2 linked regions of the Desulfomonile tiedjei DSM 6799 genome follow. The protein of the gene in region 2 interacts with the protein of the main gene of each other region in a pairwise test. Links are inferred from orthologs where the notes say so. Each region holds a gene or a part of one and is shown on either strand. Other genes may lie near its edges. The genes, in order: DESTI_RS24190 and kdsB.

Region 1 (14,817 bases), 2.2 Mb from region 2 along the record:
CCTGGGTAGACCGTTCGGTGTCGGTATCTTCTATCCGGAGGATGAATACGCCCCCGGTTTTCTTGGCCCAGAGCCAATTGTACAGAGCAGTGCGGGCACCGCCCAGATGCAAATATCCTGTGGGTGAAGGCGCGAAGCGCACCCTCACCTGATCTGTTGTCGATCTTGATTCGTTCATAAATGCTTTGTCACCTTACCTACTGTGTAATCTCCAGAACCACTACCGGCGATTTTGCAGAAGTTGCAAAAGCTTTAGAGTCCTTCTCCGAGCCCACAATATCGCCCCAGTGCATGGGAACTGCAACTCTCGGGTTTATCTTGGATGTGGCTTCCCCAGCCTGAGCTGCTGTCATCGTGTATGTGCCTCCAACCGGCAAGAGAGCTACATCCGCACATACTTTACTCATTTCAGGAATAACATCGCAGTCTCCCGCATGGTATACCCGAACACCGTCAATTGTAATGACGTACCCTACCCAGCCGTTCTTTTTGGGATGAAATTCCTTGTCCGTATTGTACGCGGGAACCGCTTCCACCATGACGTCTCCCACTTCCACGCTCTGACCTGGAGCAATGGATTTGAACGCGTCGCCGAAACTTGCTTTGCAGTCAGGCGGCCCGATAATTACGGTCGAGGGCTTTCTGATTTTTTGCACATCTTCTTCCGAAAGATGGTCATAGTGGCTATGCGTGATACAGATCACATCCGCGGGTTTCGGCTCTGCCAGTTTCCAGGGATCGATATACACCGTGGTTTGCGATCCTTCTATACGGAATGTAGCGTGACCTAACCATCGAATTTTGTCTCTTACGAAAGCTTCTGCATCCATGATCTCCCCTCCGGGTGTTTGAATAAGCTATTCGCGATGGTTCCCGTGAGACCGACGATCATCGGCAAACGGGACAGAATTCCTCTGTGCTTTCCGATGCGGGCACAAACTTTCATACAAACCTGTGGTACCGTTATATCTTAAAGATCGAGCCGGGGGGCAAACCGTTCCCCTTTTCTTGTTCATGTGACGATGCCCGGCGAAATTTCATTGACCGGTTTTCACATTTGCATTGCCTTTCGTGTTCATTCACTTGAGCCTGCCTTCAACAATTGAGTCCTCATCTTATACTACACTCGGGGCGAAAAATGCATTGGCTCCCATGACACACGCCACAGTTTCCTGTATAATCCTCTTTTCCGGGAGGATGAAACAACAATGCCTTTGCAATCGAGAGCGAAAAGAAGTCCGGAACTCAGCAAAACGAGAACGAATAGTGATTGGATTATGATTATTCTCGGCATTTTTCTCGTGCTCTTCTTTTCGATGGCCGGTTACTTCTCTTTCGTCGAGACCCCATCCGAGGTTCAGTCCAAGGCAAGGGGGCCTGTGAAAGATCCAAAGGCTGTGCGACCGGAAGCTTCAGTTCAGGGCAAGTCAGCACCTGATTCGGCACCTGAGCAGACAGTGTGGCATGGAATTGGCGGAGCCCAATAGCCTCGATAACTCTTGAAATATAAGTCTGTTCCGAAAATATAGCGCGCAAAATCCCTCCAGACGGGCTTACGGGTTAATCCACGCCGTTTCCTGAAGGGATTTTTAAGAAACTCCAATGCCTCATCTTATATCATTGCAACGAGAGCGTGCAAAACAATTCGACAGGATGTGCCGATTAGAATCGTGGAAAATCGGGCGTCCACATATGATACCGATTCGCTTTTCTTCTGATAATCTGGGAGGCTGGAGGTATCCTTCGCTCCGGACGACGCAAAGCCGTCTAATCACTCCGCTCAGAACACCTCAGCCTGCGCCATCTTATATGTATAATTGCGAAATGGTATGGGAACCGGAACCTGACGGGAGAGGGATGAATGCGACAAGCAGCTAGCACATTCGTGCGGTTTCTTTTGACAGGTTTGGCAACTCTGCTGCCCTTCATTGTGACAGTCTTCGTGGTCGGCTGGATAGTCAGAATTGCCGACGCGTATATAGGGCCGAGCAGCAGTTTCGGGCTTTTCATCCTCCAGATAGTAGGAGACGCAAACAAATATTCAGGATACCTGGCCGGGTATCTTGTAGTTGTGTGCTTGTTGGTCCTCCTCGGGTTCCTCGTTACACGCGCCACAGTCGCGAAAATTCACGAAGCCATAAACGGCATGGTGGCAAGAATACCCCTATTCGGAAAGATTTACGCGGGGGTCGAACAGGTAGTGGAGATTTTCGGGAACAACAGAGGTGAAGGCCTGGACCGGTTCGGTGGAGTCGGATACGTGAAGTTGGGCAACGTGAAAATGTTGGTTTTCTTGACCTCCGGTCAAAGCTATACGCTGATTGACGGAGTGAAACACTACATGGTGTTCGTTCCGAACTCTCCGATTCCTGCCACGGGGTTCAACGCGTTAGTCCCTGAGGAAGATTTCGTGCGGCTGGACATGCCTCTGGAGGATATGGCCAAGCTGTTGATGTCCTTCGGCCTCTTGGGTGGACAGGTACTCAGCCGACCATTGGAATTGTCTCAAATAGTGCGGGAGAACCATGAAAGAAAAATTGCACCGTGAGCTGATAGAGCTGTCAAAGTCCGAGCCGTACGGTCGGCTGCTGGGAATGGAAGTGACAGACGTCGGGTCTGGGACCGCGACTGTGCGAATGAGAGTGAATTCCGACATCCGGAACATGTTCGGTTTCACTCATGGGGGAGCCCTGTTTTCCCTGATAGACGAGGCCTTCCAGCTTGCATGCAATACACATGGGGTACTATCTGTTGCACTTAACGTCAGCATAACGTACGTATCTGCGCCAGAATCCGGCTGCATGCTCGAAGCGAAGGCGACAGAAATGCACAAGACCCGCCGCACATCGAGTTATCTCTGCGAGATACGAGACCTTGACGGTAAGCTGATAGCCACTGCCCAAGCGCTTGCCTATCGCACGGGAAAAGAAATCGACAAGTTGTGATGCCAATTTGCATTCAAAATCCCCCCATTCCCCCCTTTAATAAAGGGGGGTTAGAGGCATAGGCGCTAACTTATGGCGTTTCGGTCGTTTGTTCCGGAGGAACATCTGACAATAGGCCGGCGATTCATCGCCGGATAAGGAAAAACCTAATGATTTTAGAGTCCCGGAGGGACGGCTGATACACAAAATCCCGGCAATGAATTACCGGGCTATTTTCTTTAGTCCCTGCGGGACAGAGAATTGCAGAAGAGTTGACGCCTATGGAGGTTGGAGGGGGATCTTCCTCTCACTTTAAAAGCAAATTGCTGTGATGTCTCCTCTTTGTGTGGTCCGTGAGATGCCAGAATGCTGTTCGATTCCGATTCTCATTCATTTTCTTCAGGGGGTATCGCTTGGCTCCGAAAAAGATCTCTGCAAAAGAAGTTATGCTTGATATTAGGGCGGGATTGTCGAATCACGAGATCGGAAAGAAATATGGGCTTTCCGAAAAGGGCATTCAGAGCTTATTTGACAAACTTTACGGCGCAAACCTGTTGACCGAAGAAGAGCACTCCCGACGACTGGTGTCTCAAATTCGGGACACTGGCAGCGAAGGCGATAACGGTGGACCTGCAGTTGCCGAGCCAACGATCACCCGCGCCGAGGCACCTTTGACTAAACCTCAACCTCTCAGAACATCAGGAAGTAGCGATAAGGCTTTGCACACCGAATTAAACGGTGAAAAATTCGAAGAAGCTGTTCCCCAGCCGGGTGCGCACGAATTCCAGAGTATGGCAGATGGGAGCAACGGTTTCATGCATGCAGTTCAAATACGCTCTGTCGGCAAAGCGCAACGCCTGCTTTTGTGGGCTGTTCTTGCGTCTTTTTTGTGTTTTTTTGTACCTTTCTCATTTGTCCTGCTGGCTCCTTTTCAACTCTACTGCGTCTGGAATCTTGCAAAGTCGCTCGACTTGAGTACCGGAATCAGCGTTCTTTACCTTCTTCTCATGTTCATTCCTATTATTAACACGATCGCTTTGCTGATGCTGAACAACAAGGCGACACAGACTCTGAGAAAAGCAGGAATCAGGGTTGGATTAATGGGAGCCCGTCCGTCCGACCTTCCGGCACACGAGATTAACCCGTGGGGAGAAGAAGTAGAAGAGCCTCCCACACCTATTCCCACTGACTTTATTGACGTGTCAAATTACGGGAAGAACCAGTGGTGGCGTTACCTGGTGAGTATAGTTTTCATAGTGGTTTTTTCCGTCTCCCTGTGGGGCATACTAGTAGTGGTATGGGCACCACAGGCAAGCTTCGATAAGGCAACATCCGATTTCATCGGAATCAGTCCGTTGAAGAATTACGTCCTGCAGAATGTGCTTTTTGTGTTCATTCTCTTCACCCTTTTCTTGGCCATACGATATGAGCACAAGCGTCCGTTTCTTAGCCTAATTTCTCCAAATCCATCTGTCGACTGGCTGAAACTGGCAAAAAGTTTCGGCCTTTTTTTCTTCCTTATTCTAATTAGTCTGACTCTGGGATATGCTTCGGAGCCTGCCGGCTACAGGTTCAATTCCGACTTAAGCCATTTTTTCGCTTTCCTTCCGGTAGTGCTCGTCTTAACCCCGATTCAGACAACGGTTGAGGAACTCTTATTTCGCGGCTACTTCCTTCAAATGATAGGGTTGCTTATCAAGAATCGCTATCTGCTCATAGTGGTTTGCGGTGTGTTATTCATGTTGCTGCACCTGGGGAACCCGGAAATGGCAGTAGGCCCGATAATCATGGCATTGAACTACTTTGTAGTCGGGGCATTCCTCACGTTTGTCACCTGGAAAAGCAACAGCTTAGAAGTGGCAATGGGCATTCATGCAGCAACAAATTTGTCTGCCGGGTTGATTGTGAACTACGAGAATTCAGCTCTGAAGACTGAATCCCTGTTTTTTTGCACTACTTTGGATCCTGTGGCTAGCCTCGTGAGTTTTTTCGTTATAGCAGCGATTTTCTACTTCTTCATGTTTGGGGGACGGATAACGATGCAAAAGCCGTGGCTTGTCTGGGCAAGGACGGGATAAGGCGCGGGTACGGGGCACAGGCATCAGCTTACCAGCACGCATCCTTCTTTTTTAGAAGGGGCAAGGGGGATTTTGACTTAACACATTGAAAATCCCCCTCAATCCCCCTTTAGAAAAGGGGGACTTCATGCAACATCCGGGCTAATTTTAAATGTATCGAAAATGATGTTGGTTGCGACTGCCCTCGCACCGTGAGCTACTGCATCGAAGATGTCAGCATCGGCCCATCCCAAAGAGCGAAGGTTATCCACATCGGATGAAGTGACTGCCTGCGGTTCGTCAGTAGCTTTCAGAACGAACAATAGTAACGCCTTGTCTTTTGCATCCAGCGGAGCTTTCTCCGGATCGGTACGTGCATCTTGAATTTGCTCGGGATTGAAGCCGAATTTTGATAGCAGACCTACGTTGAACGAATCGCAGTATTCAGATTTGCAGGCTCTTGAAACCAACATCCTGATCATTGAGAGCAAAGGAGCACTCAGGCTTGGATGCTTCATAAAATATTGAGCAAAGTACAACTGATTTTCCAGCACTTCCGGGCTGACTCCCAATAACTGAACATTATTGGGGACCATTCCGAAGAACTGCTCGGCAGACGCGTACAGCTCTGCAAGCTTTCCTTCTGCCTTTTCAGGCGGTGTAATCGAGACGATAGCCATTACAAAAACCTCCTTGCGTTGCGATGCGTGGAATCTGTGCCGATTCCGTGGAATAGACCGGTCTACTAGTTAAACCGGCAAAAAAATTATGGCTTCAACAGACTGTTGAAAACCATGTTCTCGAAAACCAGCAAGGGCTCCAGGCTGTTTTCAGCCTTCATGCGGAGCAGCGCCCCCTCCCAACTGTTCAGCAGGAAGTCGGCAGTTTCCTGAGGATCGAGCGATTGCCTCACTTGCTTCAATTCCCTTGCTTCTTTCAGGCATTGCGCTATGTTCCTGCTCATTCGCCTGAACGCTTCCTGCATTTTGGTGCGAAACGCTTCATTCTGATCTGCCATTTCCTGGGCGAGATTTCCGATAGGGCAGCCTCCTTTGAATCCCTGTTCTTCCGCTGCGCTCATCATGCTTCTGAAAAAGCCTCTGAGCCGTTCGATGGGACTTTTCCCGGTTAACGACAGTTGAGATTGCGCCATGGAGTCTATGAATTGCGTGTAGAAATCGATCAACTGCAATCCGAAATCGTCTTTGTTTTTGAAATAGAAATAGAATGAGCCCTTCGGAACTTCAGCCGCGTCGAGAATTTCCTGTATGCCTGTGTGGTTGAATCCTTTCTGATGAATGATTCTGGCACCTTCGGTCAATATTCGAAATTTCGTAGTCTCTTTCGCCATTTTAGATCAAAAATTCCTTAGAATCACAGTAGACCGGTCGTCTAGTTTTGTCAAGGCTCTTTTGATACCCGGAAATTCTAAAATTTTATGGCAAATGTCAGAATCTTTGTCCAATTGGGAAAGCGCTTCTCGAAAATCGGTGGGTGCCGTGCCTCCGTGCCGACACATTTTTGATCAACAAATCGACCAGTTCGGCACATACAAGAGACGCCGTGCCCTACCGTTTCTTATAAAGGATCCGGTGTTCAAGAGGTAAGAGATTATGTCACTACTATGAATGAGTTGCAGATCACGTGCCCACGGGCAGCAGAACGGTCTCACCGTAAACCGGCAGTCAGGCGAGCATCATTTCTTCTTGAACATTCCGGTGATACTGAACTTTGATCTCTTTTCGGTCGCGACTTCCTCGGGAGACTGGGGCGGTTCGTCTTTGCGCTCGACCTTCGGGGCGGCTGGAGTGTCCGATGGTGCCGGCTGAAATGCGGTGAACATTCCCGCCAATTCGATGGTATCCAGGAATTCTCCGTCTTCACTTTCTATCCTCGGTTTTGGCGCGGGTGGAGGAGCGGGTTCGGGTGGTTTTTCCACTGGTTTCTTGATTCGATATTTTAACCCGCGTCGAGCCATGTCACTTTCGGAAATCAGCTTTCGTTCATAGAGCTGTCTGATAAGATCCGCGAACCCGAGCGCGCTAATTTTGAACCGAGCCATAATCTCGGCATTGGTCATAGGTCCGCGTATTGCCTCGATGGCAGCTCTTGCGCCTACATCTCTGCTTGAAGTTTCTTGTGTCATGATGAGAAAAACCCTGGTCCTATTATACTGCACACCGAACTGGAGGGAGAACTTTTTGGCTCTAAAAAACTCATTTTTGACTCTGTTAAGAATCGGCATGGATTCGTACCACCCAGATTAGCAATCTGTTTGGAAAAAATAAGAGGTGCTTCTGATTGCCGGCGGTTTCCATTCTTCGGGTATTCGGGTACATTTTTGCGGTTTTTTGATTCGATAGTCTTGGGTTTGATACGGGCTTGCGCTCAAGATGATCTGTGGTGCCGCTGGCACCACAGATCATCGGCACGGACCTGCCTTGCAGGTCAGTGGCACCCAAAATCGACCTTAATCCCTGGGTACAGGGGGTGCCACTGACTTGGCTCCGCAGGTCAGTGGAGCAAGCATCTTGAATCCAAAATCGTATGACACACCACGGGAGATCGTTTGAAGCTCAACAAAAAACTCATTCTCGTTTCTCTGTTGTATTTTGCCGAAGGCTTTCCCTTTGGGATCATTGAACAATCGTTTCCGGTTTATTTTCGGCTACATGGAATGTCACTCGGTCATCTGGGACTCTTGAGCCTTGTCAGTCTGCCGTACGCGCTGAAATTCCTGTGGGCGCCTGCGGTGGATCTCATAGGAATGAGACGTCAATGGATTGCTACAGCACAGTACTTGATGGCCGCTTTGCTAGTTCTGCTCCTGCCGCTGGATCCTGCACAACCCGGTTTCTTGTTGTGGGCCTGTATCGCTGCCATGGCGATCGCGTCAGCAACTCAGGATATAGCCATAGATGCATATTCGATAGAATTGTTGAAACCTTCTGAAATGGGGATTGCAAACGGATTCCGGCTGGCCGCGTACAGAGTTGCGATGGTCGTGGCAGGAGGTCTGTTCGTTGCAATAGGGGGCTGGATAAGCTGGCAATTCACTTATATCGTTGCAGCGGCAGTCCTTCTCGTCTGCGGCCTGGTATCATCCCGACTTCCGCCAATCGATGTACAAAGACCGGAAGTCTCGGCAAAAGCGCTCTTTGCACCGGTTCTGGATATTCTTGCGCGGCCCGGTCTCATTCACGTTATCCTTTTTATTTTGCTCTACAAACTGGGTGACTTGGCTATGGGGCCCATGGTTCGTCCTTTCTGGCTGGACCGCGGCCTTTCAACAACGGAAATAGGACTTATCACGGGGAGTCTGGGAATAATCGCCTCAATCATAGGCGGACTTGCCGGCGGGCTATTCATGGTTCGCTACGGTATCTTCCATGGAGTGTGGTTCTTGGGCCTCTGGCAATCCGTAAGCAACCTGACATACGTCTGGGTCGCAGCATATCCGGAGTCCGGACACTGGGGCATCTATGTTGCGTCTTTTGTCGAATCATTCTGTGCCGGGCTGGGAACATCGGCATTCCTGGCTTTCCTCATGAGCATCTCGAAAAAGCAGTTTTCTGCAACACAATACGCCATCTTTTCAGCATTGTTCAGAGTAACCGGAATTCTCGCAGGCTCCTCCAGCGGATGGATCACTGAAGGCCTGGGGTACTCACAATACTTCCTGATTACGTTCTTCCTCTCGCTTCCCGCATTCCTCTTCATCTTCCATGCACGAAGATGGATTCCCTCGGACAATGCAACCCCTGACCTCAAATCGTAAAGGCTTCTTTTGCCTGTTCGCAATCCAAGAAGTATACCGATTCTCGAAAGTAATCACGGATTGTGAAGAGCAGTTCCCAGCAATTGGTAGCGCCGGCCTCCCAATGCTGTTGAATTAAGGAAAGGGTTCTTGATTTTTCACGTTTAACCTCCGAGAATTCAGAAGGAATTGTGTTGACATGCGGGTAGTTACGCGCGATAAATTCTTTCAAAACAAGCTGCTGAAAGGATTTTATTATGGCACGCATTATGCTTTGAAGAACCATGCCAACTTAGCGCGTACGCTGAAAAATTTCTTCACATTATTCCCGGACAAATCGACCCTTCCAAGAAACGCTCGCCTCAGGACTTTACTCGAAACAGAAAACTCGCCTTTGGAAAGCTTATCACCTTCATCTTGTCCATTGCCGCCAGTGGAAAGGGTAAAGGAGTGGACATGAAATCCGGTGAATTCTTTCGACATGCCAGAATTCTTGGCCTTTGGCCTGACGCCGAGGCGATCCATCGAAGCGCGCTCACCAAGGCGCGCAAAAAGGTGGATTGGAGGATCTTTCGGCAAATACTCGATGATGCGGTTGGTCTGGCTTATGAGTGTTGGCCTAAGAGCCCGAAGGACGAGTGGCATGGTATGTCCACTCATGCGATAGATGGCTCCGACTATACGCTTCCAGCCGCCGATGAGCTCAGGGCCGAGTTTGATCCTGAGAGCGGACTTGGGCAAGCGGGCAAAGGACATTATCCTCAGTGTCTTGTATGCACGCTCTATGACGTCTTCAGACGTCTGCCCATCGCAAGAACTGTGGTCCCGGTGAATTCTTCGGAGCGGGACCAAGCCAAACATCTCCTGCCCCTCGTGCCTGAGGGAAGTGTCTTGCTCCTGGATCGAGGTTACCCAGGATATGAATTTCTCAGCTACCTTTTGGACAAGTTCAAAGGCTATTTCGTGATACGTTGCCCCGCAACGTCCACCTTCGCCACAGTAAAGGAATTCATTCGGAGCGGGAAGAGCGAAGCCGAAATCGTGATTCCTCCGACATCGAACTATCTCAGCCAGGTGACGGCTGAACAACGAAAGGCCGCCAAGCCCATCAGAGTGAGAGTCATCAGACTGTCCAATCCTGACGGAACCCTCTCGGTTCTCCTGACGAATCTTTACGACAAGGTGGAGTTTCCGAGACAGGAGATCACTGACCTCTATTTCAGGCGATGGGAAATCGAGAGCTATTTCCGGGATGAAAAGATTGGGCTCGAAATCGAAAAATTTCATGGCAAAACCTGCAACAGCGTCCTGCAAGAACTCTTTGCAGCTGCGATCATGGCTGTGATCTCAAGAACTCTCATGGCCATTTCCACCCAGTTACTCGGTGGAGAGCTCGGAGAACCTCAGTTCAAGAATGCGGTCATGACGCTCGCGTCTGAAGCCGCCGTGCTCGCCGCAGACGATCCTGAAAGAGCCATCGAAATCTTTCAGGATATTCTCAAAGAAATCTATCGTGTCAAATACTATCGACCAAACAGTCAGCGACCACCCCAACCAAGGGTGAACAAGCAAAGCAAAAACAAATGGCTTTACCGCAGGTACAAAAATGTCCCCGCAGCTTAAGTCAACAGCATTGCGCCGGCCTCCGTGCCGGCGAACAATTCACCAAACAAAGCAATAAGTTATCGCCGGCAGGGACGCCGGCGCTACTGATTCTTCCCATTGCAGGCATTGGATTCCGTCAAGACTTTCGATAACAGCTATAAAATCGGGAAAACCCTTCTTGTAAGAAGTGTTTCCCCGAACCCCTTCCCAAAAACTTTTAACACTGGTCTAATGCACTGTTTTTTTTTGACCAAAAAAAACAGTGCATTAGACCAGTGTTAAAAGTTTTTGGAAGGGTTTGGGGAACCTTTTTACAAAAAGGTTCCCCAGATCTTACTGCTTTGAAAGCGCAACAGGTAAAAGAAACCTTCAGGATTCATCTACCCGATATGTCGGAGGCCTTCGGCTATTCCCATACGTCCGACCCTGATAGCTGGAATCAGTGCTGCAATGAATCCAACGGCCAGGGATACAATCAGTATGATGAGAATTGTGGAGTAATTGACTTCAAAAACCGGCAGAAACGATTCGAGCTGTTTTTGGAACATTCTGCCTCCAGGAAAGCTCAATGCTGCTCCGAGCATGCCCCCGATCAGTGAGATGGCCACGGATTCTCCTGCAATCAGCAGAAAGAGAAAGCGCGGTCTGAATCCCAGTGTTTTGAATACTGCGTATTCAGCCCAGCGTTCACGGGTCGTCATTGCCATGGTATTCGCGAGAACAATGAGAATGATAGCGATCACCACCATGGAAATAATCCTCACTGCGGCAACGATGGCTTCAGTCATTGCCACAAACCCCATCTGGAACGCTTTCTCGGTTTCCGTGAGGGTCTCCGCAAGGGAGTTTTTGAAGAGAGAGTCGATTTCTTCCGTTATTTCCGCGGATCTCTGGGGATCGTTTATCTTGACGAGGTACCATCCCACCTTGTCGGCCCGGTCAGGGTTGGTTTTCTTCAGCACTTCGTTCAGGTATTCGTAACGGAAGAAGAAAGCGGTCTGATCCACACTTTTCCGTGCCCCCGTGTAGATGCCTTTGAGGACTAATTCAATACTCCCCGGGTATATCGTTCCTTGGAGGGGAATCACGTCACCAATCTTCCAACCGAAGCGCTCTGCAATGGTTTTTCCTGCTATGGCTCCGTTTCGGTCCCGATCGAAAGCTTTCTTCTCGTCCTCGGTAAGCAGGAACTCAGGATAGAGGTTAAAATAGCCGGATCCACTTACTGCAAATTGCGCGAAGAAATTCTTTTTTTCCTTGTAAACGCCCCCATACCAGCTTCCGTATTCGACTCCCGTTACTCCGGGCACTTGCGCGATACGATTCTTGTACGAGATGGGCAGCGCATAAATTAACGAAATTTTGTTCCTGGTGATAAGACGGTCAGGTGAGGATGACTCCACTCCTATGTACCATGCATCGACCAGAGTGCGTAGGATGGCGAATGCAAGCATTGCCACTGCCACGCCGAGTATGGTCAATATCGAACGTAAACGGTGCCGAAACACATTCCTGATTATCAGTTTCAGCACTTCCATGACTAAAGCGCGCCTTTGAGTTGATGGGAAAAATAGGTATGTAGCTCATCCAACTTGTGGATGCTGTGGTCAATCCGCTCCAGGAGAGCCGTCGTGTTTGACGTGACCTGCGTTACGGCTGCGTCGAATTGTTCGTCTATGAGATCGATCGCCCGGGATGCGAGGCGCCGCGTTATCCTTTTCAGGCTCTTCAGTCTCCGTGAAGCCAAATACCAGATCAGGAACAATTCACATAGCATCAGAGCTGCTAGGCCGGTCAATCCTTCGGGACCGAAGATATTCGTCAAGAAAGCCAAGACGATCTGAACAGCGCCATTGACGGTGGGATAATCAAGCCAGAGTGAGATTTTTTCGGGTCCGGCCAGTCTGATCGCAAGTATGAACGCCGGAAACCACAGAACTGCCTTTTGCCAAGATTTGCGCCATGTGGCCTTGAAACCTGTCAATGCAGAACGCGTGGAATTCACCTCACCGGCAAACGTTGCAGATGCCCGAGCAGCACTATCGTCCATTACAACAGACGGTTCGATTACCATGTCGCCACTCGTGTGGGTTAAGGAAAGCAGAAGCTCCGAGCGCACGTTTGCGGAAATCTTTTCCAGAAGCATTTTTCGGCTCTTGCCTACATTCCGGGCTGCTTCCTCGAACGTTCTGTCCAATTCGACTTGAACGGACTCTCCCTTAAATGAGCGACCCACGGTCAAGAGCCTCATGCCCCATGTCACCGGGACAATAGAGTCATCTTCCCTTACAAAAAGAGCAAAAAGCGATTCGGCTATTCTCTCTTCGTGCTCAATAGATAAGAGACCTTTCTGTGTCGGTTTGCTTAAATTCTCTCCGGCAAGGCTCCTCAATGCACCGCTTAAGACCAGCTTCTCGACAGGATTTGCTGCCGAATCGATTTCACGAGTGATCTGGCGCAGTTCCTCAAGGAGATTGATCGTTTTTACCGATGCGATTTCTTTCGCATCGCGTTCGGCCATAAGATAATCACGAAATTTACTGAATTCCTGCAATAAGATGGGATCGGAATCCCCCGCGAATTTCTGAGCTGCTGAGACACTGAACAACCGAGGCAGCTCTATGTTTGCATCATGTTTCAGACGAAATGCCAGATCGCCGAGCACTTCTTTGAGCTTTTCGTATGGCCGTGCGGAATCGTCATGGATCAATTCGTCAGATTTGTTCAAGATGAAGGTGAAATTCTCGCGGTGAATGACTGTACGGTTCAAAAACCTGTAAAAAGCAGAATCCGCATACTTTTCCGGAGTCACGACCCAGATTGCGGCATCCAGGAATGGCAAGATCTTTTCTACAACGATGCGATTTCGCTCTTCAGTGCTATCAAAATCGGGCAGATCCAGAAGAATGAGATCCCGTACGGATTCGGAATCGTGAAGCGCGTCGGGATCGCGCACGAGCCCTGCTATTTCGTCCAACCCTCGTGCAGTGTTACGGTGTCTATAGACTACAGCGCGGTCAGTATAGGGTCTTCTGTCTGAAGACTGAGAAATCTGTTTCCCTGCAAGAGCATTAATCAGTGTGGATTTTCCCACTCCTGTACCGCCAAGAATCCCGACATACAGTGCTTCGCCCGGTTTTTCTGCTTTTTCCCTGAGCTTTTCCGTTTTTTCAAGGAGAGACTCGCGGGTAGGCCGGTCGATGAGTATGGCCCCGTCCTCTGAAAGGAAGCGGGTAATGTGCCCTAACGCGTCCAGAATTGAGGTACGGTTCATGCCGCCTCACGCTAAGATTCGTTCATTGCAGTTCCGACAATTTTTCGGAACCGCTCGGACAATCATAACAGATCTCTTGCGTGCGGGCCTTTTGTAAGTGAGCTTCCGGCACAAACAGTTGTTCTTTTTCGTTATGGAACAACTTTGGCAGGTTCGCAGTTGCCGCATTCCGCGTCAATAGGCCTGAGCCACGGAAACCACACCGGAATGGGCTTCAGCGAAAAGCATGGGGCAGTAAACTGAATCGCTTTACCTGTCCACGGGATGCACACTTGCGATTTCCCCAGACTTACCCACGGAAGGATATGGAATTCAGTCTTAACCAATGTAGGCCAGATGGGAACATCAAAAGGGAGAGACATTGAGCCCACGGTCTCGGGAGGAATAGGCCGGTCGGGGAGGCATTGACTGGGGCCTTCACCACTCAGGCATGCAGATCCTGAAACCAAAAGCATAAACGCAGCCACTAGTATCACAACGATATTCCGTGTTTTCATAGTCTTCCTCAAAAGAATAAAAAATACCCGATTCAGATTGCAGCATATGACGCATCGATCCTATCATCCGCTTCTTTTGACTGTCAAGAAATGAGTAATGAAGGCGGGACCGCCAAAGAGAATCGGCGGCCCCCAACGGTGTGACATGACTACTTGTCGTAGCTCTTCTCGAGCATAGTCGCATGTGCTGCAGCGAGCCTGGCTATGGGGACCCGAGGACCGGAGCAAGAGACATAGTCCAGCCCTGCATGATGGCAAAAACGGATTGACGCGGGATGGCCACCGTGCTCGCCGCATATCCCGATTTTGAGATCGGGACGCACGCTGCGACCACCCTTTACGGCCAATTTCATGAGATTGCCGACCCCTTTGACATCCAGGGACTCGAACGGATTTTCCGGGAGAATATTTTGTTGCTGGTAGTACGGGAGGAATTTGTTTTCAGCATCTTCCCGACTGAATGAGAATGTCGCCTGTGTCAGATCGTTGGTTCCGAAAGAGAAGAATTCTGATGCGCCGGCCAGTTCGTCTGCGGTTATACACGCTCGAACAACCTCCACCATGGATCCGAATTTAAAGTTGACCTCAACTCCGTGAGATTCTTCCACTTCTTTTTTGACTTGATCTATGATCTTCTGGACGTATTCGAGCTCGAGAACCGAACAAACCTGAGGAACCATTATCTCCGGATGAACCTCAATCC
Region 2 (14,682 bases):
GTAGCAACACTGTCATTTGCGGATCGAGTCCAGATTTATGCGGTGACTCTGCCAAAAGAGCTTGTTCATGATTTAAACAAAATCGAGTTCAATTTCGATTACGCCATATCCCCGGCACAACTCGGAAAAGCATCAGATACTCGGGATCTGGCTATGGCATTGTTCAAAATACGCTTTGAAGCGGTACACTCAACGGACGAGTAGCTGCAACATCCGATACCCAAGAATAAGGGTAGGCACTAGGCCTCCCCCTACGAAGATGGCGAATCGTGCCACGATTTGTCATGCCTTCGAGAATTTTGCGACAGTCTCTTCATTGCCGGAAATTCGTGCATCAGCAGCCCTTCCGGGACTCGAACATCATCATATTTTTCTTTGACCGGCAAGGAATCGCCGACCTGTTGTTCCGGGGCCCGCGGGATTCCTCCGGAACAAACGACCAAGAGCGCGCTAAGTTGGCCCACATGCCCGTCGAATGCTGACCGCTCGGGAGGCAGGTAAGGCTTCAGTCTCGGGCGGTGTTTGAGAGTATTTTGTCTGAGCAGGGAGGATGCCGGTGAGCGAAGCGAACCGCATCGTCGATGCCAGAGCGTCTGAATGCCTGTCATTGCGAGCGAAGCGAAGCAATCCCCTGAAGGTGCAGGCAAGTATCAGGAGATTGTCCCGCGAGACGCGGGATCGCTCCGCTCCTCGCGATGACATGTCTCCTAACGTCGCACCTCCGTGGGTAATTGAAGTAACACTTCACCAGCGCCAACCATTCAGTTAAGCATGGAGAGAGGTTTCTTCAGCCTCGAAGGGGCTGCCCAACAGTAGCCGTGGGTGCAAGCCCACGGAAGCAGAACGGCAAATCCTTTGTCTTCATGACCCTGAAAGGGTCCACCAATGACATTTGGGAATCATTGCCTGTTGGTGGACCCTTTCAGGGTCGTTGAACCGTGCTTATGGACATCGCGCTGTCCACGGGTTGACGAGAATGTCTCAAAAGTCGAAATTTATCCTAAATCGTGGCACGACTTCCTTCTTCCCGGCAATGAATTACCAGGCTATTATCCTACGTCCCTCTGGGACGTCAGCTTCCTGAGCCGCGAAGGGGCGGCAGAAAATAGCCCGGGGCTTCAGCCCCGGGTGGTCAGCGTGGCACGATTCTGGGTGTCAGCACAGTTTTGAGACAGTCTCTGACACCCATGGCTACTATTGGGCCGCCCTTCCAGGGCGCAGAATCCCTAGTGCCTGCTCGTAACTGAACGATTACGAGGCAGGCGAGTTTTTCTTGAAAATTATTCAAAAATCTGCTATAGACGCTTACAGAAGTTAAGATTTTACTTTAAGTAAATTGATTAAATATGGATAAATTTAAAAGAATCTTAGCGCGCAGATTCATCGGAGCCGCCCTCCTCGCCCTTTTGCTGGGAGGATGCATCGGGCTGATTCCCTCTCCCTTCAGACCCTACCCCGGCCCCGCCAAGAATCCGCAACTTCATGATCTCGCAGAGGCTTTCGACATTGTATGCCGCAACTACCGGCTCGGCCCGGACGATTTGCTCACCGTTAATTTCCAGACTGAATGGACCATTCCCGCGGGGTCATACAAACTTGATACTCTGGACGAGATTGAAATCGAATTTATTCTCGATCCTGAATTGAACAGAAGAGTGGTCATTCGTCCTGACGGAATGATAACGTTGCCGGGCATCGGTGACATTAAAGCCGTCGGTCTTGCGCCTGAGGAGCTTTCAAAGAAGATCGAAGAAAAATTCAGGAGTGCGAATATCTTGCGGAATGGAGACATCGACCAGCGCTTTCGGAATTATCGTATGGTTACGGTGTCAGTTAGTCAATTTTATCAGAAAGTTCAGCGGCTCGTGGATTCATTGACCACATTGACCTCCGGTCAGCAGACACAAGTGACCGTCAAGCCGGACGGCACGATAGATCTGCCCCTCTTGAAAGATCGCATTCTGGCAGCCGGATACACGGTCAGCGATGTGGAGCGGACCGCCAATAAATTGTACCGTCAAGGCGAGTTGAAACACGTTGTGGCCTCAGTAGCCCTTTCTTCGGCAAAATCAAGAAAAGTTTACATTCTCGGCGAAGTTAATAATCCTGGCGCTTACGAAATTCGCCAGCCGATCACCGCATTGCAGGCGGTTGCTCTCGCTGGCGGACACCGACAAAATACTGCGGATCTCACCAGCGTTATACTCATTTCAAAGAACGTCTACGGCAAACCTATCGGTCGAAGGCTTGATTTGAAACGTATCCTCGACGTCGGAGACATGGCTTCGGCAATACTGGTCAAACCCTACGACGTGATTTACGTGCCCAAAACGTACGTCGCAGATCTGCGGGTCTTCATGGAGCAGTATTTCTCCACAGTTGCCGAAGTGGCCAGTTTCGTGAACACCCTTGCTGACATCGGAGAAAAAACGAACTAGAATAGTAGAGAGTCAATGATGAGTAAGGAGTTTTCTCGTGCCAAGAATCTGTCTCCTCCTGATGCTATTCTTCTTCATCTCCCTGGAGACTGTCGACGCTTTTTCCCTCAGACCGACGATCACCAAGGACAAGGAAGAGTACACGTTTGAGGAGTGTCCCAGCACATTGCGCCAGGCCCGGCTCAAGGCCAGAAAAGATGCTGCGAAATTCACTGCGATGCATCCAAAAGGTACCTGGAGTAGTTTCTTTGCCAAAAATGACGTACGAAAGTGCTCGCCTTATATTAAGAAGATCTATTTCGATGCAGCCAAAAGTTCGTTTTCCTACAAATCCCGCAGTCAAAAGCGACTTTCCCGACTTTCCCCCCACAGATTTCGCACTATGCGAGATCGGTGAAGTCTTCCTCGGTTCGACGGAGCTAACCTGCAAATCCATATACGGCCTCGGTCACATTGAGGACATTGCCTCGCTCCCCTCGCTATGGCATGCCTTCCGCGGGAATTCGCTTTCTTAAAGTAAGTGCCAAACTAATATCCGCGGATATGCGACAGAATTTTTAGCACTGACTATAAACCTGATTTGGGCAGCACGGAGGCCGCCCACTACCGCTTTACGATTGAGTCAGGACAGGACGCGTGATACAGTATCAATTGTAGTTTGAGTATTGGGTCTATTTTGGGATCCGAATATGCCTGAGAGGCAGGGGGCATTCACAATGCGTGAAATTTTGAGCTGGATTGCTTATGCACTTTTTCTCATCGGCGGGATAGTGTTGCTCAGGTGGATAGATGCGCTTTATCGATGAAGTAGATTGTACTATGATCTCGATGACTCCCATTATCGAAATACGTCGAAAAGGTTCTTGAGACCTTCCTGAACGTGTGTAAGCCCCCCCTGGATAATCGAAGCCAAGTCGCTTTCTTCATATACCGAATAAGAATCTCCTATCACCACTTCAACGGGTTTCTTCAGCCAGTGATACGAACCGCGGTCGTTTTGTTTGAGCGGACCGACTCCGGCAGCCGCGATGATAGCCTTCTTTAACGAGCAAGGGTCCGGAACCCGTATACACCCTGCGGACACAGCCCCGAACGTTGCCGGTGAAATATGTCGGCCAGGGGGGATTGCCGCGGCCTGAAGTCCATGAATCCCCAGTTCCCGGTGACGCTGGCACCTCCCCCGTGCATCGCAGACAAGGAGAGGGGCGAAAAATCCGTTGTAAAGACCGGGTATCGGTTGTCCTGAAGCATCAAAGAACACCACATCGGGATAGCAGTAGACATGGTTTATGAGAAAGCTGCCGTCCGGCGTGGGAGAATGAACATCGCCCAGCGCTATGAAGGTGCGGTAAATGTCGTGCACCGTGTTATCGTTCGTTGTGCCTTCCACGAGCAATTCAAAACGGTTTCTGTCTATCAAAATGCGTATGGTCTTGAACTCGAAGCCCCTGTTCTCCCGACCTTCCTGGGCAAACTCCTGCCAATTTGTATACAGTTGCGGCAAACAGGGGTCATTCGGGGCAGTAAGAGGTGGAGGCACATAGATGGATTCCGGCTCTTCCGACGGCTTCTCCGGTTCAATTGTATAGGGCACCGGCTGGATTCGTTCGGCCACTGCCGGAGAGGTCTCCCGGGCGTACGAAGAATCCGCCCCGTATGCAGAGAATGTGGTTATCAGGATGGCACATAACGAACAGATCGGCAGACAATATGGTTTGAGGCCCAATTTCGTCGCTCCGTCTAATCTTGACGGTTGCTGTTCTAGCTGGACTGAATCTGCGTGTCAACAGGTCTGTTACCAATGTGCGTTCAAAGAAGTAATCCCGTCACCGGCGGGAGCAAATGCGGTCCCGGCATGTCTCCGAAGCGAAGTCAGGCGGTGCCGTTCGTAGCGAAGGAGACATGCCGGGACCGGTAAATAACAGGTTTCTCAATATTCCCTTTATGAAAGCACATTGGTATGTTTCATTTATTCAGGGCGGAAATCGAACCTGAAGATTTGGGAATATTCTGCTCCTGAAGGCTTTAGCACGCTCCGAAACAGGATTGCGCGATCTGCAGTGAATGAAGGCCCTGCAACGTCCGTTCTCTCGCGGATCCCCTCCACAAGGTTTGCGATCCCTTTATTGGATCGAACTCTCCCCAGGGTAAGATGGGGTTTGAAAGCTCGTTTCTCTTTGGCAAATCCGAGCGGTGCTAATGCATCCTCAAGCCTGATCGCGAGATTGGACAGATCTGAGGATTCGTCAGAGCACCCTGCCCAGATGACTCGAGGACGTCGAAAATCCGGGAACACCCCGATCTTGGACACCTTGTGAACCGATACTGCCTGCTCCCGACAAATCGGCCGAGCTGCTTGTTCAATCTGCGCCAGCCGATCTGCGGTGATTTCACCGATAAACTTCAGGGTCAGATGCATTCCGGCGGGATTGGTCCATTTGACGTCGCCCCCGCATTGTCTTAATTCTTGTGCAACACTCTTGAGAAAAGACTTGACCTTATCGGGCAATTCAACAGCAAAAAAGACTCTCACGATTTGGCTGCTGCTCTCAAACATTTCGTAGCCTCCTCATGGCAAGCAAAATGGCTGCAGAGCCATCCATCCGATACATTTCTTCTACAGCGGCATCCCAAGGCCGTACTTGGCCGGAGCTTTGGCATAGAACTTTTGTGCTTCAGGAAGGCTTTCATTGAGCTTTCGCACACGCTCTCCATCCGCCGGATGCGTAGAGAGCCATTCCGGAATCGGAGGCTTGGTAATTTTAGCCATCCTTTCCCAGAGGCGAACGGACTCGGACGGATCGTAGCCGGCGGAAGCCATGTAGATTTGACCTATTCGGTCAGCTTCCGTTTCATGAAGACGACTATACGGCAAAATAACCCCGACCGTTCCGCCCATTCCCACAGCAGCTAGAAGAAGGCGCGATTTCCGATCGAGATTCCCGTCTTCTCCTTTGAGAATCTCACCGCCGACCGTGACTGCTCCTTTCACAGCAAGCTGTTGCGTCAATCTTTCTGCTCCGTGTCTCGCGACGGCATGGGCAACTTCATGTCCGATTACAGCCGCCAGACCTGCCTCATTCTTCACGTACGGCATGAGGCCAGTGAAAACAACGATCTTTCCGCCCGGAAGACAAAAAGCGTTCGGTGTATCCTTCTCAATTACTTTGACATCCCACGCGAAACCAGGTTTGTCCACGGATTCAGCGGCTTTGCTTATTCTGTCCGAGACCTGCTTCACGGCTTGGTTGAACCGTTCGTCACTACATGCTTTTTCTTTGGACACCACGTCGTTGAAAGCCTTGAGAGCAACACTGTTCAACTGATTATCTGAAATCATATTGAGTTGACGTCTTCCCGTATGGGGAACGGTCGCGCACGCTGCCAAGACGATTGCAATCAGAGTAAGAATAGCGGCTTTTTTCCGTAAGCGGCCCCAAAGGATCACTTTTTTGTCCTTGCGGTATAAGACTTGATTTATCAAATAGTTCATGCTAAACATTTGTTGAATGCTTCACTCCGACTCTCTGGAGGTTTGCCTTGAAGTGCGAAAAATGCGGTTACATAAGCTTTGATTATAACGTGGCCTGTCCTTCTTGCAACAAGGACCTGAACATGATCCGCAGAAAACTCGGTTTGCATTACAAGCCACCTGAGGTGGATTTCGACGAATATTTCACCGGGTCCTCATCGAGTTACCGGGCAGCCTCTCCAGCGGCCGCGTCGAAACAACAGGAAACCGAACTGGATCTTGGTTCAGGCGAGGAATTCGAATTCACTTTGGACGACTAGGTTTCCGAATGGATTTGTGCTCCGGGATTACATCTCCCGGAGCAGCGACTCAATCCTCTCTCGGTTCCAGTGGCCAGGCGCCTCGATCCTGGAGAACCTGTCTGAGCACTCTTAAAGCCTGATTTACCACAGGCATTCCGCCATAGATCCCGCACTGAAAAATCACCTCAGCAATATCATGAGGACTACAGCCGACGTTTAGGGCCGCATAGATGTGGAGCTTCAGTTCTTCCTCTCTTGAGAGAACAGTCAATGCGGCTATGGTTATGAGCTGACGTGTCTGGTGAGGGATCTTCTCGCGGGCGTACACTGTGCCCGTAACAAAGAGTGAAAGGTCTTTGGCCAACTTTTTGTCAAACGATCTCCACAGATCGAAAGGACGCTCGTCCGAATAGCCGTCAAAGTAGAGCTTTGCGGTCTTTGCAGTCTTTTCCTTCAGATCATCAGCCATAAATACCTCCATAAACTACTATCTGACGCAGCAGATATTCTTCCGGTTCAATGGATTACCTTCAGGCCGTCACGGGTTATGAATACCGGGCAAGGCAGCTCATAGTCCTTGTAGATACGATCGAGCACATTCTGCCATTCATCGCTGCAGGTGGGGACAGGATAAGGAAGATCCGATCCCGGTATGGTTAACGGTGACCGGGGAGGGATTTTCTTCATGAAATTGTTTCCCGGGTCTCCCGGGACAAGATCCATGTCGGAAATATGGACGAGATACACCGCTTTCCGGGGTTTCCAGCGCTTTATGTAATCCAATGCGGATTGAAGGCTCATGTGAAAGGGACGATTGAATTCAGGTTCGTGCAGCCAATGGGCTTGAATGACGAGAACATCCGGGTTCTCGAGCAACTGCGGCTCATCGTCGATACGCATGAAATCGGAAGTATACACCAGTTTGCCATATTGTCCTGCCGTATTGGTTTCAAAAATATAACCCACCGAACCGGCCGCACTGGGACCATGAAAGGTCTTGAAAGGAGTCACTCTTGTCTTCAGTCCGTCAAGCATCATCCCGGGGACGGCGATCCTCTTTTCCACCAGAGATCCGAGAAGGTAGCCGAACCGTACTTCGATGCCTTTCCACGCCGTTTCTGTCGCGTACACAGGGATAGGGTGCCAGGCGTGTGCTGGGATAGATCTGCGAAACACCAGCAGATCGTCCATACCCAGGAAATGATCTCCGTGCTCGTGAGTTATCAGCACTGCATCAGGTCGCGTGAGGTGATTTGCCTTCATCTGGAGTCTCAAGTCAGGACCGCAGTCCACGAGAAGAGACTCGTCATTCCTGATAAGGAGTGAAGTTCGCGTCCGCTCTTCTCCCAACGCGTTCATTTTGGAGCATATTGCGCAGGTGCAAGAGTATTCCGGCGTGCACCACGCTGCTCCTGTCCCCAGAAACAGTATCTCCATGCCCAATCCTCTTAGAGAAATTTCCAATCAAGCTTAGAAGGAATAACCTAAATGCCGCATTTACGCAAGTCTTTGAAGGCATTTCTGAAATGATCGTCTGAAGGACAGGCTTCTCGGACGGAATTATTCGCCGACTGGAGATGCAAGGCAAAATTCGACATTCGTATTGGCAAAAACAAACACAAGTCCAGCCGAACGCGAACTAATGCTGTGACATAATTTTCAGCGGTTCGGTTTTAGATGTGGGGAAAGTGAGGAGTAGCCTGGAAGACTTCCTGAAACCAAACTTATTTGCCCCTGTACACTATCAGGCCGTGCGTCAGATCATATGGTGAAAGAGCTACAGTCACTCGATCGCCAAGAAGAACCTTGATACGAAAACGGGACATTCTGCCGGACAGCTTCGTACGAATACTCCTTCCGTCATCGGTTTCGACCTGATACATGCCACCGGAATGAACCTTCACAACTGTCCCTTCAACTTTAACATTATCGTCTCTGCTCATATTCTTCCTTTCTCCAGGGATCGCTCACGGCGATCGTTGCACAAAAGACCGCTCTAAACTCAGCCCCCATTTTTCGATTCTGCACGAAATATGCATGCACCATTAAGTTTTGTCAAACTATCTTTCTATATGTTTCCCGGACTCGTTCCAGGTCCTCGGGGGTATCTACCTCGATGGAATCCATATCCGTAATCACCACTTTGATTCGAAACCCGTGTTCCAGTGCACGTAGTTGCTCCAGCCGCTCCGATTTCTCGAGAATAGTCTGGGGAAGATTTGCGAACACCTGAAGGAAATTGTTCCTGTATGCGTAAATCCCATGATGTTTATAATAAACGGGTAGAATGGCAGATCCCTTATAATAGGGAATAGTCGCACGGGAGAAATACAAGGCGAAACCGTGAACGTCCATCACAGTTTTGACGGCATTCGGATGATGTATTTCCTCGTCCCTGACGATCCTGTAAATTAATGTACTCATCGGAATGGACGGATCGGTCACAAGCGGAGCGGTCACTTCCTTGATCATAATCGGATCGAAAAGGGGCTGGTCTCCCTGAATGTTGACCACTACAGCATTATCCTGCAACTGCAATATTCTTGCAGCTTCGGCGATGCGATCCGACCCGGAAGGATGCTGATTTGAGGTCAGAACTGCTTTTCCTCCGGATGCTTCAACAGCCGAAACAATATCATGCGAATTCGTGGCCACGTACACGGCGTCCAAAATTCCCGACGTCATTGCACGTTCAAGCACGCGAACTATCATCGGTTTGCCCAAGATATCCGCAAGCGGCTTACCGGGAAATCGGCTGGATTCGGCTCGTGCAGGGATGAATCCTATTATTTTGTGCAAATCCTTCGACATATCCCCAGGTCTCGATGAAGTCCAGGTCGCTTTTTCTGAGAGATGTTTCGGTCGTTCGTGAGTTCCAATACTTACGAGGTATATCGAACTTCAGACATTCTTCCGCGTAGCGATAGGTTCTTTTCACGAGCCGGTGCGTACCGGCTCATGATCGGTATCCCATTATTGCCAACTCGAATTCCGCTGATCTATATCAGGTACTGTTTGGGAACGTCGTCCACAGCCAGAATTTCGAGATAAAACTCTGTCACAGAATCTCTTCGGCAGCAGCCTGTAATTCCACCACCATGCGCCGCAAATGATCTTCGTCCATTTGCAGGAATATGGGCAGCACAACCGTCTTCTCGAGAATTGCCATTGTCTGCGGCAGCATCTCTTTCGAATAGGTCATTTCGCTTCCGTACAACGCACCACCGAACGGATGAGGACCGGGCCAGGCTGTCTTCCTCTCGAGAAGGTGTTCCCAATTATGTATCAGATGCCAGAGGTTGTTCTTGAAGTAGATCGCAGCAATTCCTTTTGAGGCAATATGCTGTTGAAAGGCCTGGGCCTTTTCCGCAGTTGGAAGGAAGAAGCATACATGGGTGTAGCTGTCCTTTCCTTTCTCCGGAATCTCTCGCATGACAATTCCGTCGCGGCTTTCGAGAGTCTCTCGAATGAGTTCCTGATTCTGCTGTTGCCGCTGGATTATGTCCTCCAGCTTGCTGAGCTGAGCCAGCCCCACAGCTCCTTGAAGCTCATTCATACGGTAGTTGAATCCCAGGAAACTCCGCCCATCCAGAGCCCGCCCCACATTGGGATTGTGCTCATGCCCGTGATCTGCGTATTCCGAAGCGCGCTGATATAGTTCCCGATCGTTCGTGATGACCATTCCACCTTCACCTGTGGTAATAGTCTTGTAGAAATCGAACGAGAACGTTCCCATATCACCCCAGGTCCCCAGGCGTTTGCCGCCTACTCCTGCTCCAAGTGCCTGAGCCGTATCCTCGATCACTTTCAGATTGTGTTTTCTTGAAATATCCAAGATCTCCTGGATCCGAGCGGGCGACCCCAGCATATGGACCGGGATCACGGCCTTGGTTCTCGGGGTTATTTTCTTTTCCAAATCTATAGGGTCCAGATTCAGCGTTTGGTCGATCTCAGCCGGCACGGGTACCGCGCCTGCTTCGATTATTGCTTCGAATGTAGCGATAAAGGTAAACCCCTGAGTGATGACTTCGTCTCCGGGACCGATACCGAGGGCAGACAACGCTACTTTGAGAGCGGCCGAACCGGAAGTAACCGCCTGAGCATAAACCGCTCCGGTGAATTGAGCGAATTTATCTTCGAATTCCTTGACCTTATAAATTCCTTTTCGTTCGTTTGGGAACTCGTAACGAAAGAGTATTCCTGTTTCCAGAACATCGTTAATATGCTCTTTTTCTGTTTCACCTATCCACTCGTATCCTGGCATGAGACCTCCTGACAAACACCCGGACATTCAGCCTGAACTATTTGTCAGCACTGATTGCGGGATTCACCACCATACCTGCACGGCTCCCCGGATCCTTCCGTGGAGCCGTGCAGGGCTTATATCAACTAAACGCCATTTCGTAAATAGTTTGAGCTTCTTCTTCTCCGAGTTTCCTCGGATTGTTCTCAACCGGTCGAGTTACCTTCAGAGCAGCTTCCACCAGCATGGGAATGTCAGATCGGGGAACACCGGCATCAGCCAGGCTTGAGGGAATTCCGATGTCGCTACACAGCATGAACACACTTTCAACTGCCTGCTCGGCAGCTCGTCGCAAAGGAAGGCCCTCCACGGGTTCACCGATTGCCGAGGCTATCATGGCAAAGTGCTTTTCTGCAGCAGGCAAATTGAATTCCATTACATACGGGATCAACATGGCATTTGCCAGACCGTGGGGTATGCGGTAATTGCCCCCCAGCGGGTATGCCAAAGCATGGGCCGCACCAACCCCCGCATCGGCAAGGGCAAGGCCTCCAAGAAGGCTTCCCATCAGCATCTGTTCCCTGGCATCGATATCATCCCCGTGAAACACCGCACGCCTGAGATTGCCGGATATCAACCGAATAGCGGTCAACGCGAGAGCTTCCGTGAAGACCGTGCTGGATAGACTGCTTACGGATTCTATTGCATGGGTCAATGCATCCATACCGGTTGCAGCAGTAACATGGGGCGGCAAGGGCAATGTGAGTTCAGGATCGAGCAAAGCAACGCCAGGAAAAAGGAACGGGCTGTTTATCCCGCCTTTCGCCCGGGTTTCCCGATTGGTGAACACTGCAGTAAACGTTACTTCCGCACCTGTTCCCGCTGTAGTGGGAACCATTATGGTGGGAGTGCCCGGCAATTCGACTTTGTTCAGACCGATATAATCCTCAGCCTTCCCCTCATTCGTGATAAGAACTGCAGCCGCCTTTGCCGTGTCCATGGCGGACCCCCCGCCCAGGCCTACTACGAGATCCGCATCTACTGCACGTCCGAGAGCCGCGGCTTCCTCCGCATTATCCATGTACGGTTCGGGTTCTACTGCTTTGTAAACCTCTCCCGTAATTCCGACATCATTCAGTGCAGAAAGCGCCTTGTCGAGAATTCCGACCTGCTCCAGCGCCGGATCTGCCACAAGAAGATATTTTCCTGCACCCGATTCGCGGGCCAATTGCCCGAGATTGGACAACGCCCCTCTTCCGAAGACGACTCTCGTTTTGATCTGGAAATTTCCCAATTTTGGCAGCATGCGACTCCTCGTCCCAAGATGGATCTAGAAAAAGCCTTCAGTTTATATCAGAAAACCCCCGCACCGGCAAGATAGGCGTGCATACAATTCGCTTCAGGAAATGTCTCTCATGTCGATTTCGCTCTCGCGCTCAATTACCTATTACACAAGTCAAGTTAATCGATTATCCGCACCAAAGCAGTCGTTTGGCTCTCATTCTTTCTTTTCTTTTTATCTAAAAGAAAGTAAACTGAAAATACCGGACCATCCGGACTGGAGCGGCCCATGAAGAGACTCAGATTCGGAAGATGGGGAAGCGTTCTGGCGGATCACCGGCATGGTGATGAGATCACCCGGAGAAAAACCGAATCTCTCCCTCCATTAGCAAGTTTTCCGCCAAACGTAATAGCTTTAATGAGCGGCAAAGGTCTTCTCGTATTTGATAACGAGTTCAACTTTGTGCCAATGATTCGTGAGTACCTGGCACAGATTCAAGCCAAATATTGTTGTGGGAAGTGCATCACAGGAATAAAAGGTTCCAAGATTGTGTCAGTGATCCTGGACAAAATGATGCAAGGTGGCTCAGCGGAATCGGATCTCGATGTGCTGTCCAGAATGGCGGACATTCTGAACGATGCTGCCAAATGTTCTGTCTGTCAGAGTGCAGGGGAACTCCTGAAAGATGGGCTCACTTTCTTCAGGGATGACTTCCTGGATGCTGTGAGGAATGGAATTTCGGAGAACTCTGTTCGATATATCGGAAACATTTCCGCCCCTTGTATGAATACGTGTCCCTGCCACATCAATATTCCCGGCTATGTGGAAATGCTGCAAGAGCTTCGTTATGAGGAAGCACTGCAGATTATCCGTGAAGAAATGCCACTACCCGGAATAACGGGCAGAATTTGTCCTGCTCCATGCGAGAAGGCGTGCAGCGTAGCGAACATGGGAGACGTGGCGATACCTATCAAGACGCTGAAAAGGGTCGCTGCCGATTATGAGATGCTTCACGCTATCGAGCCCCCCTTCCAACGAGTCGAACTGAATGGAAAACCTATAGCAATTGTGGGCGCAGGACCTGCAGGTTTGGCTGCAGCGTACTATTTGAACCGCTTCGGCCATCCTGTGACTGTCTTTGAAGCACTTCCAATCCCCGGGGGGATGGTCGGCGTCGGAATTCCGCCCTATCGTCAGCCCCGGGATGTTCTTCAGAAAGAGATTGTTCAAATTCAGCGTCTCGGGGTCGAGTTTCGATTCAAAGCTCGGCTTGGCAAGGATTTCACCATTCAAGATTTGTTTGACCAGGGATTCAAGTCGGTTTTCCTGGGCGTCGGGGCGCATAAGTCCTCGGCTTTGGCTCTCAAAGAAGAGAAACAGCGAATCAAGGGTGTTTTTTCCGGAGGGATCGATTTTCTGCGGGACCTCAATCTCGGGAAAAAAATCCAAGTGGGCGAAAATGCGATCATAGCCGGCGGAGGTAATACCGCCATTGATTGCGCTCGAACCTGCCTCAGGATGGGTGCTTCACAGGTGACCGTCGTTTACAGACGGACTGAACGAGAGATGCCGGCGGATCTAGAAGAGGTCGAAGATTCTCGTGAAGAAGGGATCAAATTCCTCTTTCTCACACAGCCCGTTGCCGTACTCTCCGAGAATGGCAGAATGACTGGGCTCAGATGTATTCGGATGGAGTTGGGGGAGCCGGATCGATCCGGAAGAAGAAGGCCGGTTCCGGTGGAGGGGACAGAATTCGATCTTGCCGGAGACACGCTTATCCCCGCCATCGGGCAGATTGCAGATCTCGAATGGCTCTCAGGCGACGACAATATACAGTTTTCTCGAAAAGGGGCCATAAAGGTGGATCCCGTGACCATGATGACGTCTCGTCCTGGCGTATTCGCTGCAGGCGACGCTGTCAGTGGTCCATTGACTGTGGTTCATGGCCTGGCCGGTGGAAAACGGGCTGCTCACATGATCCATCAATATGTCACGACAGGTTCATGTAAGGCTACAGAACAACAGTGGATGGATGATTTGATCGCAAATATCGAAAAGGATTACGGCGTGCTGGTCACCGCACGCAGCCCTCTTCGGGAGGGCGGAAAGGTAGTGAGGAACAAACTGGACGTCCACGATCGAATTGGGCATTTCCTCGAGGTAGATTCAGGATTCACCCAAAAGGGGTCATTCATCGAGGCCAGCAGATGTCTCAGGTGCTTTCACCTGATACTGGCAGCGGTGAAGTGAACGCCGGCCGAGCGTGCTCTACCACGTGATTCTCGTCTATCGTCGAGGCGAGAGGAAAAACTCGATCCTCAAGAACCTCATATAAGCTAAATCCGGCTCCTGCCCTGACCGCAAGCAGACTCCGTCAGAAGGACCGAAAAATGCCGACCCTTAACATTGACAGAGTGGAAATTACCGTACCTGAAGGAACAACCATTCTTGAAGCGGCGAACAAGGCTGGTATCTGGATACCTACGCTCTGCTACTATCCGAAGACCAGTCCATCCGACTCATGTCGGATGTGCGTTGTAGAAATCGAGGGCGTTCGCCGTCCCATGACATCGTGTAATACCATCGCTGCGGAAGGCATGATGGTTCATACCGATTCTCCGAAATTGCGGTCCATCCGGGAAGAGGTTATGGGGCTCGTGCTAATGGATCATCCATTGGATTGCCCGGTCTGTTCAGCGGCCGGTGAGTGCGAGATACAGAATCTGACCTATCGTCTGGGCATCTACGGAACCGAATACCAGATGGAACGTCGCACCCGTGCTGTGGTGAACGATTGGCCGCTGATCAGGTACGATCCGAATTTATGCTTGACTTGCCTTCGCTGCGTCAAAGTCTGTCATGAAGTTATCGGAGCCAGCGCCCTGAGACTTGCGGATGTCGGTTACGCTGCGCGGATAACCACGCGTGACGGCGGGATTCTTGAT

The links.
Region 1: the proteins of kdsB (region 2) and DESTI_RS24190 interact in binary tests that used the Escherichia coli proteins (3 or more experiments, as listed by UniProt). The link is inferred for Desulfomonile tiedjei DSM 6799 from one-to-one orthologs.

The regions. Positions count from the first base shown.
Region 1 is NC_018025.1:5,631,797-5,646,613, forward strand. What follows is about bases 4,541-7,519. They hold DESTI_RS24190 (TetR/AcrR family transcriptional regulator), read right to left. Parts: upstream 6,333-7,519; coding sequence 5,748-6,332; downstream 4,541-5,747. Other genes in these bases: DESTI_RS24180 (CPBP family intramembrane glutamic endopeptidase), read left to right, coding at 4,541-5,002; DESTI_RS24185 (carboxymuconolactone decarboxylase family protein), read right to left, coding at 5,128-5,661; DESTI_RS24195 (hypothetical protein), read right to left, coding at 6,678-7,127. Outside these bases: gltX (glutamate--tRNA ligase), read right to left, coding at 1-178; DESTI_RS24160 (MBL fold metallo-hydrolase), read right to left, coding at 198-830; DESTI_RS24165 (hypothetical protein), read left to right, coding at 1,209-1,487; DESTI_RS24170 (DUF502 domain-containing protein), read left to right, coding at 1,862-2,548; DESTI_RS24175 (PaaI family thioesterase), read left to right, coding at 2,526-2,945; more of DESTI_RS24180, read left to right, coding at 3,338-4,540; DESTI_RS24200 (MFS transporter), read left to right, coding at 7,551-8,759; DESTI_RS24215 (IS4 family transposase), read left to right, coding at 9,144-10,361; DESTI_RS24220 (ABC transporter permease), read right to left, coding at 10,724-11,881; DESTI_RS24225 (GTPase), read right to left, coding at 11,884-13,617; DESTI_RS24230 (hypothetical protein), read right to left, coding at 13,749-14,114; ppdK (pyruvate, phosphate dikinase), read right to left, coding at 14,264-14,817. UniProt on the Escherichia coli protein: Involved in response to both electrophiles and reactive chlorine species (RCS). Represses the transcription of the nemRA-gloA operon by binding to the NemR box.
Region 2 is NC_018025.1:3,424,909-3,439,590, forward strand. Bases 7,146-9,989 are described here. They hold kdsB (3-deoxy-manno-octulosonate cytidylyltransferase), read right to left. Parts: upstream 9,024-9,989; coding sequence 8,268-9,023; downstream 7,146-8,267. Other genes in these bases: DESTI_RS28940 (MBL fold metallo-hydrolase), read right to left, coding at 7,146-7,649; infA (translation initiation factor IF-1), read right to left, coding at 7,937-8,155; DESTI_RS14565 (DegT/DnrJ/EryC1/StrS family aminotransferase), read right to left, coding at 9,271-9,989. In the rest of the region: DESTI_RS14505 (hypothetical protein), read left to right, coding at 1-204; DESTI_RS29985 (hypothetical protein), read left to right, coding at 551-769; DESTI_RS14515 (polysaccharide biosynthesis/export family protein), read left to right, coding at 1,347-2,438; DESTI_RS14520 (hypothetical protein), read left to right, coding at 2,476-2,835; DESTI_RS14525 (L,D-transpeptidase), read right to left, coding at 3,277-4,164; thpR (RNA 2',3'-cyclic phosphodiesterase), read right to left, coding at 4,408-4,995; DESTI_RS14535 (M48 family metallopeptidase), read right to left, coding at 5,056-5,931; DESTI_RS14540 (hypothetical protein), read left to right, coding at 5,979-6,230; DESTI_RS14545 (carboxymuconolactone decarboxylase family protein), read right to left, coding at 6,280-6,681; more of DESTI_RS28940, read right to left, coding at 6,729-7,145; more of DESTI_RS14565, read right to left, coding at 9,990-10,476; DESTI_RS14570 (iron-containing alcohol dehydrogenase), read right to left, coding at 10,598-11,761; DESTI_RS14575 (FAD-dependent oxidoreductase), read left to right, coding at 12,026-13,987; DESTI_RS14580 (molybdopterin-dependent oxidoreductase), read left to right, coding at 14,128-14,682. UniProt on the Escherichia coli protein: Activates KDO (a required 8-carbon sugar) for incorporation into bacterial lipopolysaccharide in Gram-negative bacteria.